DNA from 2 places in the Aeromonas enteropelogenes genome. Region 1 is predicted to be linked to the other one. Evidence: riboswitches for the same ligand, from Rfam matches in the RefSeq annotation. Region 1 holds a riboswitch; the other holds the start of a gene.

Region 1 (9,494 bases):
CCACGGCGCCGATGGTCCAGGCAAACAGCAGGATGTTGATGGCCGGTAGCATGGCCATTACCCCTTGCGGCGCGGCCTTGATCCAGTTCTTGGCACCGAGCTTGAGGCGCATGGCCAGACCTATGGAGACCACCAGGCTGCACAGGGCGCCGTACACCAGGGAGGATCCCACGTTGGTGTTCTCGAACGAACCGAGCACGCTGAACGGCAACCCTTGCTCGCTCAGCACGGCGGCACCTGAGTCAATCATGAAGTAGATGGTGGCGGCGGTCAGGGTCAGGATCGGCAGCACCATGTCGATCATGCCGCCGTTGCTCTCTTCCGGGCTCTCCATGTCCAGACCGATGGGGCGGCCCTTGGACTCATCCCACAGCTTGCCTTCCAGCGCCCACTCTTCATGCTGGCGCATCGGGCCGATATCGAGCTGGAATGCGATCACCACCAGCACCATCACCAGGGTGAAGACGGCATAGAGGTTCATCGGGATCATCTCGACAAACGCGGCGATGGGGCTCTGCTCGGTCAGACCATGGGCCGCCATAATGCCGCCCACCAGGGCGATGATGTAGGCCCCCCAGGAGGAGATGGGCATCAGCACGCACACCGGCGCCGCGGTGGAGTCGAGCAGATAGGCCAGTTTGGCACGGGAGATCTGGAAACGGTCGGTCACCGGACGGCAGATGGCCCCCACAGACAGACTGTGGAAGAAGTCGTCGATAAAGAAGGCAAAGACCATCATGCCGGTGAGCGCCTTGGCCCCCTTGCGGGTCTTGGCACGACGTTCGGCCCACTCGGCAAAGGCCCGGGTCGCGCCGGAGACGCTCATCAGACTGATGAGGCCACCCAGCAGCAGCATGAACAACAGCATATTAATGTTGTCGCTATTGAGGGCACCATCAACCCAGAAAATCTTGAGCACTGTGTTCAGCAGGTAATGCAGGGAATCGAGCGGTGAAAACTGGTTGAGCAGCAGGCTGCCGGCCAGGATACCGACCCCGAGCGACAGCAGGACGCGGCGGGTCAGGATCGCCAGGGCGACAGCCAATAAGGGGGGAACGACAGACCAACCGGAGTCGGCGAAATGACTAATGTCCATGATCTCTTTGCACCTAAAGATACAGGTGGAGATCTACCGAGAGGATCTAAAGAAACAAAACCCATGGGGAGGTCATACTCCTCAGCCCCTTCAGGTAGCGCTCCATAGTGGATGACTATGGCAGTCCTGCACCTATTAGATGCAGAACCAGCAGCCCGGTATGATGGCCTGGCCACTTCGGCGCTGACTCCTTTCCTTGTGCATCATCGGCATCACCCTCCGCACAAGTAGTCATAGGCAGCGCGCCTCTACTTAAAGGTATTCGCAGGACATTTTATCCAGCCATCAGCTTATAGCAAGTTTTTTGATTAAATAACCATAACAAACACGTCACCAAGCATCAAAAAGGTAGTCAAATGATGCGCTATTGAATTTTTTGGCGCTATTTTCAACTAGTCAGGCGCCATTGATATCCCGTTGAACAATGTCCCGACTACCAATTATTGCTGCCAGCATTATCCGGATAAGGCTCCTGTTATATTTCCACTGCCTTGACATATTTAATTTGAGACGCAAGAATCAGAGTCGACATATATATTTCCTTGTGACGCTACATGGTAAATCCTATGCATGATTTCTTGAAAGTACTGCTTAATATCCGCAGCCTGCGCGCGACTTGCCGCGAGCTATCCTTGGCACAACTGGAAGAGGGCTTGGAAAAACTTTCGATTATCGTAGCCGAACGCCAGCAGGATGAGGCCGCTGAACGTCAGGCTCGCGAAGAGCATCAACGGAAAATTGAAGAATACAGTGAAATGCTCAAAGCGGCCGGTATTGATCCTGCCGACCTGGTCAAAGTTGTCGCAGCCAGCCCGGCCAAATCCGAAAAAACCAAGCGGGCACCCCGTCCTGCCAAATATCGTTATCAGGATAACGGCGTAGAGAAAACCTGGACTGGCCAGGGACGCATGCCGTCGGTGATTGCCAATGCCATTGCGGCAGGCCAATCGCTGGAAGATTTCGCTATTTGATGACATGCCATCCAATAAAAAACCTCGCCAAGGCGAGGTTTTTTATTATTTTTCCCATCAGACATTCGAGGGCTGGCGATCGGCAGCTTTGAGCCACACCACCTCCCCCTTGCCTTCCCGGCTCAAGAGGTAACGGGCGATGGTAAAAAACCAGTCGCTCATCCGGTTCAGATAAGGCAGGGTCTCGGGGTTGATGGCCTCTTCCTTGCTCAGGGTCAGCAGCAGCCGTTCACAATGGCGCACCAGGGTTCGCACCACATGGGCCTGGGCTGCAGCGCGCGATCCCCCGGGCAGTATAAATTGACGCAGCGGGGTCAGCTGCTCGCTGTAAGCGTCTATCTGTTGCTCCAGACGGGCAGTCCAGGCAGCGTTGACTTGCCAGATGGCAGCATTCTGGGCGGCACTGGAAAATGCCAGCTCGCCGCCCAAATCGAATAACTCCTGCTGCAGCAACTGCAAATCAGCCAATAAGGTTGTCTCTTGCGCGGGTACCTCGCAAATCAATACCCCGATATGGGAATTGAGTTCATCGATATAACCATAGGTTTCGACGCGCAAATGATCCTTGGCCAGACGAACACCATCTGCCAGGCGAGTCATGCCCTTGTCACCCTGCCTCGTATATATTCTCATACCGACATCCTGTTAATAATGGGAATAATCATGGACTCCAGCCCGTTTAGCTTAATCTCGTAGGCCAGGGCCAGTGTCTGACCCAATTTACCGGCCGGAAAACCATTGCGGGCCAGCCACACCAGATAAGGTTCCGGAATATCAATGATCCGCCGCCCCTGATATTTGCCATAGGGCATTTTATTGGCCAGCGTCAGCAGCGCCCGCTCGTCGGACAGCCACTCCATATTAATCGATATCCAGATATTTATGGGTCTGGATGGAGAGTCGCCAATTACGGGCAATACAGGTCGTCATCGCCAACTGGGTGGCTCTGGGCTTCTGGCTGATAGGCTGCAGCGCAATCACCACGTCGGCCCGCAGGTGTGCAGTGGCCAGCAGCTCATCTAGCTCTTCGATATGGTGTTCGGTAGCCACCGGGTGCTTTATCTCGTTGGCACGCTCCAGCGCTGATACCAGTACGGGCAGCCCCCCTTTCATGCCGATCTTCGGAGACACTGTCACCCAGGTATCGTCATGGGTCTTGATCTCGCTGGTGCCACTGGTTTCGATTTGCACCTGATAACCCGCCGTCAGCAAGGCTGTGGAGAGCTCATGCAGATCATAGAGGCAGGGCTCGCCCCCGGTGATCACCACATGGCGAGCCTGATAGCCAAGTTGCTGAAAACTTGCCAGGATCTCTGCCGTGCTCATCTTGCTCCAGCCATCCGACTCGTTGGAGCAATCCAGCACCGCCTGCACGCCCACTTCACGAGCAGGATCGACCACCCAGGTATGACGGGTATCGCACCAGGGGCAGCCCACCGGGCAACCCTGCAGGCGAACGAAAATGGCGGGCAGGCCGGTGAAGACCCCCTCCCCCTGGATGGTCTGGAAAATCTCGTTGATTGGGTAGTGCATCTTGATCACAGCTGGTTGCAAAAGTCGCGGATTATACCTCAAGCACAGGCAAGAGGCAGGTTTACAATCCGGTTTTCTCGCGCAGGCGAGTCGTAACGCCGGCCTTGTCGGCGAGATAGTGGTTCAGCCCGCGGCTGCGCAATTCGCAAGCCGGGCAAGTACCGCACCCATCGCCGGGGATGCCGTTGTAGCAGGTGAGCGTTTGCTGGCGCACCGTCTCCAGATGGCCGTAGTGATCCGCCAGCGCCCAGGTCTCGGCCTTGTCGAGCCACATCAAGGGGGTTTCAAAGCGGATGCCGCGATCCAGCCCCAGGGACACCGCCTGATTGAGCGCCTTGACGAACTCGTCACGGCAATCCGGGTAGCCGGAGAAATCGGTCTCGCACACCCCGGTGATCACCGCCTCGGCTCCCACCTGGTAGGCATAGATGGAAGCCAGGGTCAGAAACAGGATGTTGCGACCCGGCACGAAGGTGTTGGGCAGGCCGTTATCCTGCAGCTCGCCGCTCACCGGAATGTCGTCACGGGTCAGGGCCGAGACGGCCAGTTCGTTGAGTAGCGTCACATCCATCACCTTGTGGGCCGCGACGCCCAGCTGGCTGGCCAGACGACGGGCCGTGTCGATCTCTTCCCGATGGCGCTGACCATAGTCAAACGTGATGGCGTGCACCTCGTCATATCGGGCCAGTGCCTGCACCAGGCAGGTGGTGCTGTCCTGCCCACCGCTGAAAACCACAACTGCTTTTTTCATCTTGATGACTCCTCGGGATATTTAACGACGGCGCCCTTCGGCAAAGGCCAGCCACTGGCTGTTGAGCTGATTGAACAGGGTGAGCAGAGGGGCATAGCGCTCGGGCGTGCCTTCCCATTGGGCGAGGAGGTGATAGCCCGCCTCCAGGGTCGACAACGCGTCGGGAAAGGGTTTCTTGCGAATGGCGTACTGGCCTGCCACCGCCTCCAGGCCGATGCGGGGCAGCCGGGCCAGCATGGGGTTGCTCTGCAACATGCGATACGCCTTGCGCCAGGTGCCATCGAGCAGGATAAAAACAACCGACACGGCCGCTCCCGATGCGGATTCGCACTGCTGGCGCAGTTGAGCCAGTGACAACGCCTCCTCATCCGGCCACAACAGATAGCAGCGGCGTGCGGGATCGGCCAGCAACTCATTGAGCCAATCCACTTGCGAAAAATCTTCGCCAACATGCAGCTCGGCGCCTTTGAGAGAGGCCGCCAGCAGGGAAGCCGTGCCCTTGGGATGCGCCACTTCATTGGGGTGTTGCAGGATATAGAGCGGAGTCTGGTTTTCAACCGGCACGATATAATCGCACAGGCACGCTTTAAGGGCCCGGGTACAGCGTGTACAGTATCGACTCTTCTTGTTGTTGGGCTGTGTCATGTTGTCAGAAAAATCCGGATGGCTCTGGGTTATCACGCTCTCTCTCGCCAGCTTGCTGCTCTTTTTTACCGTCCCCAATCTCCAGCTGTCGTTCGACAGGGATCTGATCGCCCGGGGCGAAGGGTGGCGGATCATAACAGGCAATCTGGTTCATACCAATCAATGGCACCTGTTGCTCAACCTGGGTGGACTCACAATCCTGTATAGCCTGTTTCGCGACTACCTGGGGTACGCCAGACTCCCTGTGCTGATGCTGCTGCTCTGGTGCGCCGTCGGATTGGGGATCTGGTGGTTGTGCCCGCAGACCCACTGGTACATGGGGCTATCCGGCTCACTGCATGGTCTGTTTATGTGGGGCGCCATGCAGGATCTGCGGCACGGGCGCCGGATCTCGGGCTGGCTGATGCTGGCAGGAATGGGGATCAAACTGGCGGTGGACTTCTACAATGCCGGCGAGAGCCCGATCGCCACGCTGATCGGTGCCAGAGTCCATATAGAATCCCATCTGATAGGAGCAGGTGCAGGCCTGTTGCTCGGCCTGCACCCGGTATCCATTACGCACTCAACTCGGCATTGATGCTGGCCAGCATGGCTGCCGGATCGGCGGCCTGGGTGATGGGACGGCCGATGACCAGATAATCGGAGCCCGCCTCGACGGCCGCTCGCGGCGTCATCACCCGGCGCTGATCCCCGGCATCGGCGCCGCTTGGGCGGATCCCCGGTGTCACCAGCTTAAAATCCGCCCCCAGCAAGGCTTTCAGCTCATGCGCTTCATTGGCGGAACACACCACACCATCGAGCCCTGCCGCCTTGGTCAACTTGGCCAGGCGGATCACCTGTTCGGCTGGTGTCACATCCAGCCCCATGGGGGCCATGTCGGACTGCTCCATGCTGGTCAGCACGGTCACGCCGATCAACAGCGGCGCCTTGTCACCATAAGGTGCCAGCGCCTCGACGGCGGCACGCATCATGCGTTCGCCCCCACTGGCATGCACGTTGACCATCCAGACGCCCAACTCGGCACTGGCGGCCACGGCTTTGGCAACGGTGTTGGGAATATCGTGAAATTTCAGATCCAGAAAGACATCGAACCCCTTGGCCACCAGTTGGCGCACAAACTGCGGGCCAAACAGGGTGAACATCTCCTTGCCCACCTTGAGACGGCACTGGGCCGGAGAGATACGGTCAACGAACGCCAAGGCATCTGCCTCGTGTTGATAATCCAGCGCTACCAGTACTTTGGGATCTAGCATCTCACTTCCTATTAGTTGTTATTCACCCTCCTGGATCGCGTTCATCGCCCTGATCCAGGTTCCGTTTGCTGACATAGATGTGGCGCTCAATTCGCGCCACATCAGATGTTCAATTGCTTCTTTTATTCACCATCCAGGCCCCGTATTGGCTTGATGGAGCCCCACTGGCGGCAGGATGGACACTGCCAGAACAGCGAGTGCGTGGCAAACCCGCACTGGCGGCACTTGTGGGTCGATTTGATTTTTATCTGCTCGCCCACCAGTTGCTGCAGCAGCTCGAGGCTCTCCTTGGCGGGCCCCTCCTCCGCACTGGCCAGCTGAAATCCCACCAGCTGATAGAACCCCTTCATGGAGGGATGGCGACGCAGCTGACGCAACACCAGTTCGCGGGCCTGGCTCAGGCCATCGCGCTCCTCCACCAGCTTGGCAAGCGCCAGGGTCACGCTGACACCGGCATGCTCCTCTACCGCCTTCTCGAGGATGGGGATCAGCGCCTGGCTGCGCCCCAGTTGCTGGTAGCACTGCAACAATTTGGGGATGGCTTCGGAGGCAAAATCCATATCCTGTTCAAATACCCGCAGCAGTTCCTTGCTTGCCCGCTCATATTCCCCTTCAGCCATGGCCAGCTCAGCCAACCGCAGACTGGCGCGGGCACAGGTTGGGTTGATGCCAAGGGCCCGTTTGAATTTGGCCAGCGCCTCCCCTTGATTGCCTTCGCGCAGGGCGTTTTCAGCCTGCTCGCAATAAAAATGGGAGATGGGCTCGGCCAGCTTCTTGCCCTGGAACTGTTGCAGGCGCACCGCCACATCGATGGCCTTGTCCCACTCTCGCAACTGCTGGTGGATAATGAGCAACTGGGCGAGCGCCGTCTCTTCGAAATCGCTGTCTTCACACAGCTCTTTCCAGATGGCTTCCGCGCGATCCAGCAAGCCGGCGGCGAGAAAGTCGCGGGCCAGCTCCTGCAATGCCAGCTGGCGCTGTTCGCGAGTCAACTGGCGAGCGACCAGATTCTGGTGGATCTTGATGGCACGATCGACCTCGCCGCGCTGGCGAAACAAGTTGCCGAGGGAGAGATGAGTTTCGATGGTTTCGCTGTCCACCTCCAGCAGCTGGATAAAGAGATCCACCGCCTTGTCGGATTCATCGGACAGCAAATAATTGAGACCCGCCACGTACTGGCGGGAAAACTGGTTACTCTGTTTTTGGGTGTCCTGGCGAACACTCCTGCGGCCCATGTACCAACCATAACCGGCGGCGATGGGCAACAGCAGGAAAAGCAGTTCAAGCATTGAGGAGCATTATTCCTTACCCGCTGTACGGGCCAGCTCCAATTCGCGGGATTGACGACGCATGGTGCGATTGAGGGTGCGGTTTTGCATCTTCAAACGCAGGAACAGCAGGCCGAAAACCAGCCAACCAAGGAGGAAGCCACCGGCGAAAAAGAACCCGAGCAGCATGGCGAGCGAGAACTCTCCTTGTGCAATCAGGTAATTGAACTGAACCAGCTGACCGTTTTGTGAACCCAGCGCCAGGGTCAGAATAAAGACCAGCACCAGCGGGATAAGGGCCAAAATACGCTTCATAAGAGCTCCCTGTCAGTATCGAGTGAGAGGCTGATTATCCTTAAAATCACAGGCAGACTCTAGAGTGAATGGGAAAAGAGTTTAAGAAACAAGATGATTGGCACAGGTTCAAAGGCCAAAAACAAAAAGGCATACCCGAGTATGCCCATTTTTGCATTATTCAATGGTGTTGACGCGCTCGCGCAACTCTTTGCCAGGTTTGAAGTGCGGGACATATTTCCCGGTCAGTTCAACCTTGTCCCCGGTCTTGGGGTTACGGCCCACGCGGGGGGCACGATAGTGCAGTGAAAAACTGCCAAATCCGCGAATTTCAATCCGGTCGCCGTTTTGCAAGGTCGACGCCATTTGTTCAAGGATCTCCTTGATGGCTGCTTCGACATCCTTGGCCGGCATATGCATGCGGCTGGCTGCCAGTTGTTCGATGAGATCTGATTTGGTCATAACGTTAAATCTCCTTCCCCGATCACATGCAATATTCATTTTGCCAGGATAAAAAAGGGCGGCGCAATGCCGCCCTTTTCTTGCATCAAGGATTACTCACCCTTGGCGGCTTTGAACGCTTCAGCCATAGCGTTGCTGAACACAACTTCTTCTTGCTGGTTCAGGTTGTCGATAGCGACACGCTCGTCAGCCTCGTCCTTAGCGCGGACAGACAGGCTTACGGTGCGGTTCTTACGATCAACGCCCATGAATTTGGCTTCAACTTCGTCACCAACAGACAGCACCAGAGTGGCGTCTTCTACGCGGTCACGGGCAGCGTCGGAGGCACGCAGGTAGCCTTCTACGCCGTCAGCCAGTTCGATAACGGCACCTTTGGCATCAACCTCGGTAACCTTACCCTTCACGATAGCACCTTTCTTGTTGTCAGCCAGGTACTTGTTGAACGGGTCTTCTTCGATCTGCTTGACGCCCAGGGAGATGCGCTCACGCTCCGGATCCACTTGCAGAACAACGGCTTCGATCTCGTCGCCTTTCTTGAATTCACGCACGGCTTCTTCGCCCTGGTTGTTCCAGGAGATGTCAGACAGGTGAACCAGACCGTCGATGCCGCCATCCAGACCGATGAAGATACCGAAGTCAGTGATGGACTTGATCTTGCCGGAAACACGGTCGCCTTTGGCGTGAGTTTCGGCAAACAGCTGCCACGGGTTGGATTTGCACTGCTTCAGACCCAGGGAGATACGACGACGCTCTTCGTCGATGTCCAGAACCATCACGTCAACCACGTCGCCAACGTTAACAACTTTGGACGGGTGGATGTTCTTGTTGGTCCAATCCATCTCGGATACGTGTACCAGGCCTTCAACGCCTTCTTCGATTTCAACGAAGCAGCCGTAGTCGGTCAGGTTGGTCACGCGGCCAGACAGACGGGTGGTCTCCGGGTAACGCTTGGCGATAGCAACCCACGGATCTTCGCCCAGCTGCTTCAGACCCAGGGATACACGGGTACGCTCGCGGTCGAACTTCAGAACCTTGACGGAGATCTCGTCGCCAACGTTGACGATTTCGGAAGGATGCTTAACGCGCTTCCACGCCATGTCGGTGATGTGCAGCAGGCCGTCAACACCGCCCAGATCTACGAATGCACCGTAGTCGGTCAGGTTCTTGACGATACCCTTAACTTCTTGACCTTCTTGCAGGTTAGCCAGCAGGCTTTCGCGC
Region 2 (9,494 bases), 780 kb from region 1:
CGAAGTCGGTGCCGAGCTGGAGCCCCATGACGTACTGAAATTCAAGGATTCCAAGCGCTACAAGGATCGTTTGTCTGCCGCTCAGAAAGAGACGGGAGAGAAAGATGCGCTGGTGGTAATGAAAGGGACCCTCAAAGGAGTGCCGGTCGTTGCCTGTTCATTCGAATTCTCCTTCATCGGCGGCTCCATGTCCTCCGTGGTCGGTGCCCGTTTCGTGCGCGCCGTCGAGGAGTGCCTGAAGGATGGTCGCGGCCTGGTCTGCTTCTCCGCCTCCGGCGGTGCCCGCATGCAGGAGGCTCTGTTCTCCCTGATGCAGATGGCCAAGACCAGCGCGGCGCTGGATCGCCTCTCCAAGGCGGGCCTGCCCTATATCTCGGTATTGACCGACCCCACCATGGGTGGCGTTTCCGCCAGTCTCGCCATGCTGGGTGACGTCAACGTGGGCGAACCCAAGGCGTTGATCGGCTTTGCCGGTCCGCGAGTCATCGAGCAGACAGTGCGCGAGAAATTGCCGGAAGGCTTCCAGCGCTCCGAGTTCCTGCTGGAGAAGGGCGCTATCGATCTCATCATCGACCGTCGCGAGATGCGCAATCGTCTGGCCAGCCTGCTTGCCAAACTGATGAATACGCACGTCATCGAAGAGTAAAGATGAGCTCAAACATGCAACAATCCCAAAGCCGGTCGCTGGTCGACTGGCTTTCTTATTTGGAGCAGATCCACCCGGTCAATATCGACATGGGGCTGGATCGGGTCGGTCTCATCGCCCGTCGTATGGGGCTCACCGAGCTGCCGTTCAAGGTGATCACGGTGGCGGGCACCAACGGCAAGGGCTCCAGCTGCGCCATGGCGGCCAGCATCCTGATGGCGGCGGGCTATAAGGTCGGCGTCTACTCCTCCCCTCATCTGTTGCGTTTCACCGAGCGGGTGCGGATCAACGGCGAAGAGCTGGCCGATAGCGATCACTGCGCCGCGTTTGCCGAGGTGGAAGCGGCCCGTGGCGAGACGGCTCTCACCTTCTTCGAGTTTGCCACCCTGGCTGGGCTCTGGCTGTTTCGCCGCGCTGCGCCGGACGTACTGCTGCTGGAAGTGGGGCTGGGCGGCCGGCTCGATGCCACCAATGTGGTGGAATCCGATGTGGCCCTGATCACCTCCATTGCGCTCGATCACTGCGACTGGCTGGGGGATACCCGGGAGGCGGTGGCGGTGGAGAAGGCAGGGGTGTATCGCGCCGGCAAACCCGCCATCAGCGGTGAGCCCAACCCGCCAGCCACCATTGCCAGCGAAGCCCTGCGCATCGGCGCCAATTTGCGTCAGGTCGGCATCGACTTTCGTGGTGATGAGCACGACAGCGGTTGGGATTATCACGGTTTCAACCACTGGTGCGATCTGCCCAAACCGGCCCTGCCGCTGATGAACGCGGTGACTGTGCTGGCCGCGCTGGAACCCCTTGGGTTACCGCTGCCGGAGTCTGCCATCCGCGAAGGGTTGGCGAATGCCCGCCTGGCTGGGCGGATGCAACAGCTGCAAACTGCGCCGCTGGTCATCGTCGATGTGGCCCACAATCCCCATTCGGCGGCCTATCTGGCCAGCCAGCTGCGCCAGATCCCATGCAAAGGCGTGCGCCGGGCCGTGGTCGGCATGCTCAAAGACAAGGACATGGCGGGATCGCTCGCCGAACTCGATGGCCTTATTGACGAGTGGCATCTGGCCAGTCTCACCGGGCCGCGGGCGGCCAGTGCCACCCAGCTGCGCGATGCGCTGGGGGAGGATAGGGGCCCGGTACAGACTCATGATGCCGTGGTTGACGCCTATCGGGCTGCCCTGGCTGCATCGAGTCCGGATGATATGGTCATTGTGTTTGGTTCGTTTTACACTGTCGCCGACATTTTGGCGCAGGTCCCCCGCTAGGGCAGCCTCCTGCCCCCGCTTGCGGGGGCCTGCCGCGTATCGAGTTAAGTAAAGCTAGGAGTCAACTTGGCCTCGAAGTTTCAAAACCGTCTGGTGGGTACCGTCATCCTGGTGGCCCTGGTCGTCATTTTCCTGCCGGATCTGCTGGATGGGCAGAAGCTGGCGCAAAAGGAGGAGGCATTCGCCAAGATCCCGCTGCGCCCGGAACTGGAGCCCGCTCGTCCCGAGCTGCAGGTTTCTGCGGCCAGCACCCTGCCTGCCGAGCATCAGGCCAGCCAGCAGCAGGCCTCGGCGGCCCAGCAGTGGCAGGTGGAGGAGATCGCCGATCCCATGACCCTGGCCAATCAGGGGCAGGGCAGCGCCGCTCAGCCGACCACACCTGCGCCGCAAGTCGAGCAACCCAAGCCCCAGCTCAAGCCCGAAGTGGTCGCCAAGAAACCGGTCGAGCCCCCCAAGCCGGTGGTCAAGCCCGAGCCTGCCAAACCGGCCGAAGTGGTCAAGACGCCGCCCAAGCCACAGGCTGGCCAGATCAAATCCCTCGACGATTTGATCGAGAGCAAGATGAACACGCCGACCCGGCCAGCCCCCGCGCCGGCACAGGGCAGCTGGATCCTCCAGCTCGGGGCTTTCAAGAATGTCGACAGCGTCAATGCGCTGGTGAGCAAGTTGCGAGCGGCGGGCTACTCGGCCCATACCTCGCCGCGCACGCCGGTGCAGGGCCAGCTCAACCGGGTCTTTATCGGTCCGGATGTCTCCAAGGCCAAGCTGCAGGGGATGCAGGGACGGATCGCCCAGATGACGGGCCTCAGTGGCTCGGTCGTTTCCTACAATCCGTAACGCCGGCCAATGACAAACACACCGCGCCCCGTGCGCGGTGTGTTTTTATCCGCCAGTGTGCGGCTGGCGTGCGGGTTGGGATTTGCGGCCACTTGGGGTAGGCTGGCTCCTCCGTTACCTGCAGGAGTACAAGATGATCCTCTCCACCACCCCCACCCTGGAAGGCAAGAGCATACGTGAATACCGCGGCATCGTGGTTGGCGAAGCCATTCTCGGGGCCAACGTGTTCAAGGATCTGTTCGCCGGGATCCGCGACATCATCGGCGGCCGCTCCGGTGCCTATGAAAAGGAGCTGGCCCGGGCCCGGGAGATCGCCTTCGATGAGCTCAAGGAGCGCGCTGCGGCGCTCGGCGCCAACGCCGTGGTCGGGATCGACATCGACTACGAAGTGGTGGGCCAGAGTGGCAGCATGCTGATGGTCAGCATCAGCGGTACCGCCGTGGTGGTGTAAGCCAGTGATGCTCCAGTCAATGCCGGAGCAATAGATCGCCGTTTTATGAAAGAGGCCGCAACTGCGGCCTCTTGTGTATTCAGCTGAAGGAGACTCAGGGCAAGGCGTCTGGCCGGAAGCTGGCACGGATCTGGGGCACCAGGGGGGAGACCTCGAACCCCTTCTCTTCTCCCAGTACCGGGTGGAGCAGGGGCCGGTCGGCGATGGGGGTTGTATCCCCTGCCAGCAGCTGGCGGGTGGCCTGGCCCATCTGGTAGAGCTGGCGCACCGGGGCGAACTGCTGGGCCAGCGACAGGGGGTCGTCGGCCCGGGCAAAGGCCATCATAGGGATCTGGTAGCTGGCATCGCGTGGTGGCTTGTCGCCGTGAATGCCCTTGCCCGCCGACATCAGGAAGGGCTGGTGATCGCCAAAGGCCACCACCAGGTAGCGCTTGCCCGATTGATCCAGCGTTTTGATCAACCGCTCCAGGGATGCCATGGCATCCACCACCCCGGTGTAGTAGGTGTTGAGCAGCTGTTTGTCCGACTCGCTCTGGGCCGGGCAGGCACCATTGAGTTCCTGTCCCTGATAGCGGGGGCCATCAAAGGGGCCGTGCCCCTGCATGGTGACCGCATAGGCAAACAGGGGCTGGCTGCCTTGTTCGCTGCGTTTGAGCAGATGGTCGATCAGCGCATCATCCGAGATATAGAGCCCCTTGTGCTCCAGGGTGGTGAAGCGGGTATCGAACCAGCGCTCTTCGTAGCCAAGGGCCGGAATGGCCTTGGCGCGGCCCCAGAACTTCTCCACATAGGGGTGGGCGAACAGGGTCTTGTAGCCGCTTTGCCTGGCGCTTTGGGCCAGCCCGGGCACCTGCTCCGAGAGGTAGTAGTAGGGCACCACCCCCTGTTTGAGCAGGCCCACCGGCAGCCCGGTATTCATCTCGAACTCCGCCAGCACCGTCATGCCACCGGTGGTGGGGGAGTGGATGGTCTTGTGCCACTGCTGCACGCTGGCGGGCAGGCTCAAGGTGGGGGCCGGGGCGCAGATCCGCCCCTGCCAGTCGAGCATCAGTGATTCATATTGCAGCACGATCACCAGATCCCAGCGCGGCGCGATGCCCCGGGGAGGATGGCTCAATTGCGGCGTCAGCTCGTTGATCTGCAGCGGATAGCGGAACACGCTGCCGCTTTGCAGCATCTCGTCCACCAAGTTGAACAGATAGAGGCCGGGGCCGGAGCGGATGATGTCCCTGTGATAGTTGACCGCCCTGTCCACGTAGCGAATGTTGGCCCCCAGCAGCTTGTTGCCGGTCTGGGTGGCAAACACGCACAGGGCAAAAAACGCGGCGGTGGCGGCGGCGGTACGCAGCACCCAGCGCGACAGGGCGAAGCGCCAGCACAGAAACAGCGCCAGCAAAGTGGCCAATATCGGCAGCACCGGGTGCTGATCGAGCAGGATCCGCACCAAGGCCAGCAGGTTGCCAAGGTCATCACCGCCAAGGGGTACCCCATAGATGGCAATCTTTATGAAGTTGGCCAAGAGGCCGATGCCGGAGAGGGCGGTGAAGACCAGCCCCATATAGAGGTTGAACCCCGCCAGGGCGCACAGGCCCCAACCCAGCACCATGCTGGCCCAGGCCAGATAGTAGTGTTCCGGCCGAAAACCGGACCAGAGCAGAAATTCCCCCAGCTTGAACACCACGAAGCCGTGCAGCAGCACGAAGGTGAGGTTGCCGAGCAGCAGGCTGCCGAGCACTCGCCAGCGCATGTTGCGCCTGAGTCTGGGCATCAGTACCCTGAGCACGACGGCGCTTAAGGCCAGCACCAGCACCAGGCTGGTGAACAGATAGGTGAGATTGAATCCCCGTTCCGGCAGGGTTTGCAGGATCTGGCTGAACTCGGCGCTCTCGGGGCGGTCTGCCAGCAACAGGCCGATGCGCAGCTGATAGCGGCTGGCGAGGGCATCGTCCGGTGCCCGCAAGGTACTGTTGAGATCCAGGGTACAGCGGGCCTGCCGGCAACGCTGACGCTTGTCGACCCGCTGGCTCAGTTGGTCGATCCGCTCCCCCTTGTCATTGAGTAGCTCGACGCGCACCCTGTCCTCGGGTTGCAGCGGTTTGAGCAGTTGCCACTGACTGCGCACCACCAGATAGAGGCCACGGCTGTCGCTCTTGTAGAGCAGCGAGTGGCGGGTGAGGGTGGCTAGCGGCTGATCGGCAGGCCCAAGCACCAGCGGTTGGCCACGGCCGAGCCAGCTGCCCGGATTGATGAGGGGCAACACCAGGGTAAACAGCAGCAGTGCGCACAGCAGGGCGAGCAACAGGGTGGGCAGACTCAGGATGCGGCCCGTCGGGCGACCTGAGGAGGAGACGTTCATATGAGCTCGTCCTTTGAGCAAGTGAGAGAGAAAGCGTGTATCCGCATACTGTTTGACCCGATGGTGCTGACCTTGTTCCTGCTTGTCAATTTAATGACGGCTTGATGAATATTGGGTGACGATACATCCCTGCAAATTGTGATCCTGATCGAGAGGCTGCACGGATTCTGTGATGAAAGCGTCATCATGATGTTTTGCCGCTGGTTTGGGGAGAGTGGGCTGTTTAGTCTCTCAATAGAGCTGAGAGGTACATATATGAATCCTAAAGTGATGGCGCGTCAGGCCAGATTGCTGCGCATGCTGGAGAGCAAGGAGGAGGTGCGGATTGGGCGCGAGCGCGATTGTCCGCTGCCCGTGGGGCAACTGGTCAATCTCAAGGAGACGCATCCCGCCGTGCTCAAGGTCTATCGCCATGGCCTGACGGCCGAGGTGTTCCACCTCAAGGTCGATGGCCATCACTGGTGCCTGAAGCGGCGCCGCCAGGATTCACTGGTCGCCAATCTCGATGGCAAGACCGCCTTTCTGACCGAGCTGGAGCGCCGCCGGGAAATAGAAGCGCTGCGCGAGCTCCATCCCACCATTCTCTCCCACGTGGTCTGCACCAGCTATGGCTCGGCCCGGGCCGGCGTCTTGGTCTCTCCCTGGCTGCGTGGCGTGCCGGTGCATAGCCTCAATGAGCGCAATCTGGCCCAGATGCTGGAAGTGGAGGGGGAGCTGGCCCGCTGGGGCTGGTTTGACTGGGATCCGAGCCCCGGCAACCTGCTCGATGACGGCGAGCAGATCAGCGTCTTCGATTTTGGCTACATGTGGACCTTCGATCCCCGCTTTGAATACAACTCCAACGGGCTGGTTGACCCCCAGTTTCATGTGCCGGAACGGCTGGAGACCCGCACCCTCTCCGGGCTCTGGCTCGATGAGCCCGATCCCTTGCCGCAGTTTCGCTACTGGCGCGAGCTCTGCCTTGCCTGGGTGAAGCAGGAGATCCTCCATCTCGGTCGCCAGGGGGCGAGCGCCCCCGTGCTGGCGCGGCTGCATGCACTGCAGGGGGAGTGGAGCGCGGCGCTGGCCAGTGACGAGGCGCTTGCCGCCAACTGGTGGCGCGACATGTATCGCAGCCACAAGCTCGATGTAGCGGACGATCTGAGCGGCCAGAGCTGCGGCCCGCTCACCCTGCGCCGCCTCGACTGGCTGGAGCAGGCGATCACCGATCACTATCCCCTGCTGGTGGATAACCTGCCTGGGCAGGAGGAGGGCACCAGCCAGGATGACATGCTGGCGCGCTTGCAGCGACAGCGCCGCGAGGCCATGGCCTGCCAGCTGCCGGTGGCGACGCCGGCCTGAAACAGGGTCAACCGTGAAGGCAAAAAAAGAGGGCACCCCGGGGTGCCCTCTGCTATGGAAGCTGCTTAATCCAGCAGCTCCTGATGGAGGCAGTTGACTATGTTGCCGGCGTCCGACTCCTGTACCAGGAAGCAGAGGTTGTGGGCGCTGGCGCCGTAACAGATCATCCGGATGTTGTGATCCCGCAGGGTCGAGAAGACCTGGCTGCCAACCCCGTTCACCTCGCTCATGCGGTTGCCGATGAGGGCCACCAGCGCAAGCCCCGTCTCCACTTCCACCTTGCACAGCTGCCCCAGCTCCGCCAGCACCTTGTCACTCAAGACCGGCTCGCCGTTGCTCTGGCTGCCGGTGTGATCCAGGGTGAGCGACACGCTCACCTCCGAGGTGGTGATGAGATCCACCGAGATGCGGTGGCGGGCCAGGATGCCGAACACCTCGGCCAGAAAGCCATAGGCGTGGAACATGTTGAGGCTGTGCAGGGTCACCAGCACCTGGTTGCGGCGCAGGGCCACGGCGCGAAACAGCGGGCTCGAATCCGTGCTGGAGCGGATCCAGGTACCTCCCGCCGCCGGATCCTTGCTGGAGCCGACAAACACCGGAATGTTCTGGCGCACCGCAGGTTGCAGGGTCGCCGGATGCAGCACCTTGGCACCGAAGGTGGCCATCTCGGCCGCCTCGACGAAGCTGATCTCCGGGATGGGACGGGCACGGGTGACGAGGCGCGGATCCGTGGTGTAGATGCCGGGCACGTCGGTCCAGATCTCTATGCTGCCAGCGTCCAGCGCCTCGGCGAGCAGGGCTGCGCTGTAATCGGAGCCGCCGCGACCCAGGGTGGTGGTGCGGCCGTCGCCATCGGCGCCGATGAAGCCCTGGGTGATGATGAGGGTGTCCCCGAGCATGGGGGCCAGGGCTTGCTGGCATAGGGTGCGGGTGGCAGCGATATCCACGGTGGCCTTGCCAAAGCGACTGTCGGTGCGCATCAGCTGGCGCACATCCTGCCAGTGGGCCTTGACGCCACGCTGGTGCAACAGCTCGGTAAAGAGGCGGGTGGAGATGAGCTCACCACAGGCGATGAGGCGATCGGCCAGCTCGGCGTCGGTCTGCTGGCTGGCCTGGCGCGCCATGGTGCGGATCTCGCCAAGCTGGGCCCGGATGAACTCGCTCACGTCGTCCGGATGGCCCAGCTCGGCCAAAATGGCGTGCTGGATCTCCGCCAGCTTGCCCAGTTGCGTCTCCTGGCCCGCCTCATCCAGCTCGCCCTGTGCCAGCGCTACCAAGAGATTGGTGACGCCGGCGCTGGCGCTCAGCACTACCACCCGGGTGGCGGGGTTGGCCAGCACGATATCGGCGCAGTTGTTCATGGCCGCGGCGTTGGCGACACTGGTTCCGCCAAACTTGGCGACATTGATCGGGCTCATTGCGTACTCCTGTCTTAATATAAAAATCCGGTTCCATCGGGCAAAAAGAGAGGAGGAGGCTGAAAATGGCAGGAATGATCGAAGCTATCCCGGCCAGAAGCACTCCATCCGCAGAGCCCATCCCGTACCCGCCCTGTGAGAGCGCGGTGGGGGATGACCACTACCGATGACAACCCGGGGGATTCAGCCCCCGCAGCCGACAGCGAGGCGTCCAGTTACCTCGTCCATCTCGGCGCTGCTCCCCCTGACCCAAGTTCACCGGACTCTGGCGTCCTCCCTTGGGCTGCCTGGGCAGCGCTCCTCTTCTGGCTCCACCGTGGCGGTGGAGTACAATTAGAAATAACCTGCGTTGGATTACACTGTCAATCGAGTTTGTGAAAAAGTTCAAATTAGTCTTCAACCAAACGCAGAATCAACAAGTTACGCAATGCTTTTTGACAAAACCTTGGAGCGGCGCTGCCAGTTGTAGAGGCGCTGGCGCGCCACCGGCAGCTCTTCCACCTCCAGCGGCTCGAAACCCCGTTCCCGGAACCAGTGGATGGAGCGGGTGGTGAGCACGAACAGGCTGCGGATCCCGAGCCGCTTGGCCCGCTCGGCCACCTTGGCCACCAGCTGATCCCCGCGATTGGAGTTGCGGTAGTCGGGGTGGATGGCGACGCAGGCCATCTCGGCCATCGCTTCCTCGTGGAAGCAGTAGAGGGCGGCGCAGCCGATGATGAGACCATCGCGATCTATGATGGTGAACTTGTCGATCTCCATCTCCAGCTGCTCACGGGAGCGGCGTACCAGGATCCCTTCCTCCTCCAGCGGGCGGATGAGGTCGAGAATGCCGCCGATATCCTCTATGGTGGCGGCGCGGGCCTGTTCGGCGCTTTCGCGCACTATCTGAGTACCGAGACCGTCGCGGCTGAACAGCTCCTGCAACATGGCGCCGTCCTCCTTGTAGCTCACCAGGTGGGAGCGGGGTACGCCGCCACGGCAGGAGGCAATCGCCGCGCGCAGATAACGGGCGGTGCCGGACATCTCGGCCCCCGCCTGTTCCAGCTCCACCAATAGCTCTTCGGCCTGCTCGGGGAAGAGCTCCGAGATGGCCTCGCCGTGGCGGTCCATCACCCCTTGGGTGCTGCTAAAACAGATGAGCTTGTCCGCTTTCAAATCAACCGCCACCCGGCGCGCCACCTCT

What was found. A riboswitch is a leader RNA that binds a small molecule or an ion and turns the genes downstream of it on or off. The one in region 1 is predicted to bind lysine.
Region 2: it holds a riboswitch for lysine, as region 1 does, so the genes downstream of both, lysC (lysine-sensitive aspartokinase 3) here and LA321_RS17875 (Na+/H+ antiporter NhaC family protein) in region 1, are expected to answer to the same signal.

What each region holds. Positions count from the first base shown of each region.
Region 1 is NZ_CP083625.1:3,881,178-3,890,671, forward strand. It holds gene LA321_RS17875 (Na+/H+ antiporter NhaC family protein) at 1-1,096, opposite strand, end outside; lysine riboswitch at 1,184-1,355, opposite strand; gene LA321_RS17880 (H-NS family histone-like protein) at 1,663-2,067, shown strand; gene LA321_RS17885 (cob(I)yrinic acid a,c-diamide adenosyltransferase) at 2,125-2,700, opposite strand; gene LA321_RS17890 (DUF3820 family protein) at 2,697-2,927, opposite strand; gene queE (7-carboxy-7-deazaguanine synthase QueE) at 2,929-3,600, opposite strand; gene queC (7-cyano-7-deazaguanine synthase QueC) at 3,662-4,351, opposite strand; gene LA321_RS17905 (tRNA-uridine aminocarboxypropyltransferase) at 4,373-4,996, opposite strand; gene rrtA (rhombosortase) at 4,995-5,573, shown strand; gene pyrF (orotidine-5'-phosphate decarboxylase) at 5,551-6,249, opposite strand; gene lapB (lipopolysaccharide assembly protein LapB) at 6,372-7,538, opposite strand; gene LA321_RS17925 (LapA family protein) at 7,548-7,832, opposite strand; gene ihfB (integration host factor subunit beta) at 7,989-8,273, opposite strand; gene rpsA (30S ribosomal protein S1) at 8,366-9,494, opposite strand, start outside.
Region 2 is NZ_CP083625.1:3,102,515-3,112,008, forward strand. It holds gene accD (acetyl-CoA carboxylase, carboxyltransferase subunit beta) at 1-646, shown strand, start outside; gene folC (bifunctional tetrahydrofolate synthase/dihydrofolate synthase) at 649-1,908, shown strand; gene dedD (cell division protein DedD) at 1,975-2,745, shown strand; gene LA321_RS14535 (heavy metal-binding domain-containing protein) at 2,879-3,196, shown strand; gene LA321_RS14540 (LTA synthase family protein) at 3,291-5,552, opposite strand; gene LA321_RS14545 (protein kinase family protein) at 5,808-6,893, shown strand; gene lysC (lysine-sensitive aspartokinase 3) at 6,959-8,311, opposite strand; lysine riboswitch at 8,401-8,624, opposite strand; gene argA (amino-acid N-acetyltransferase) at 8,732-9,494, opposite strand, start outside.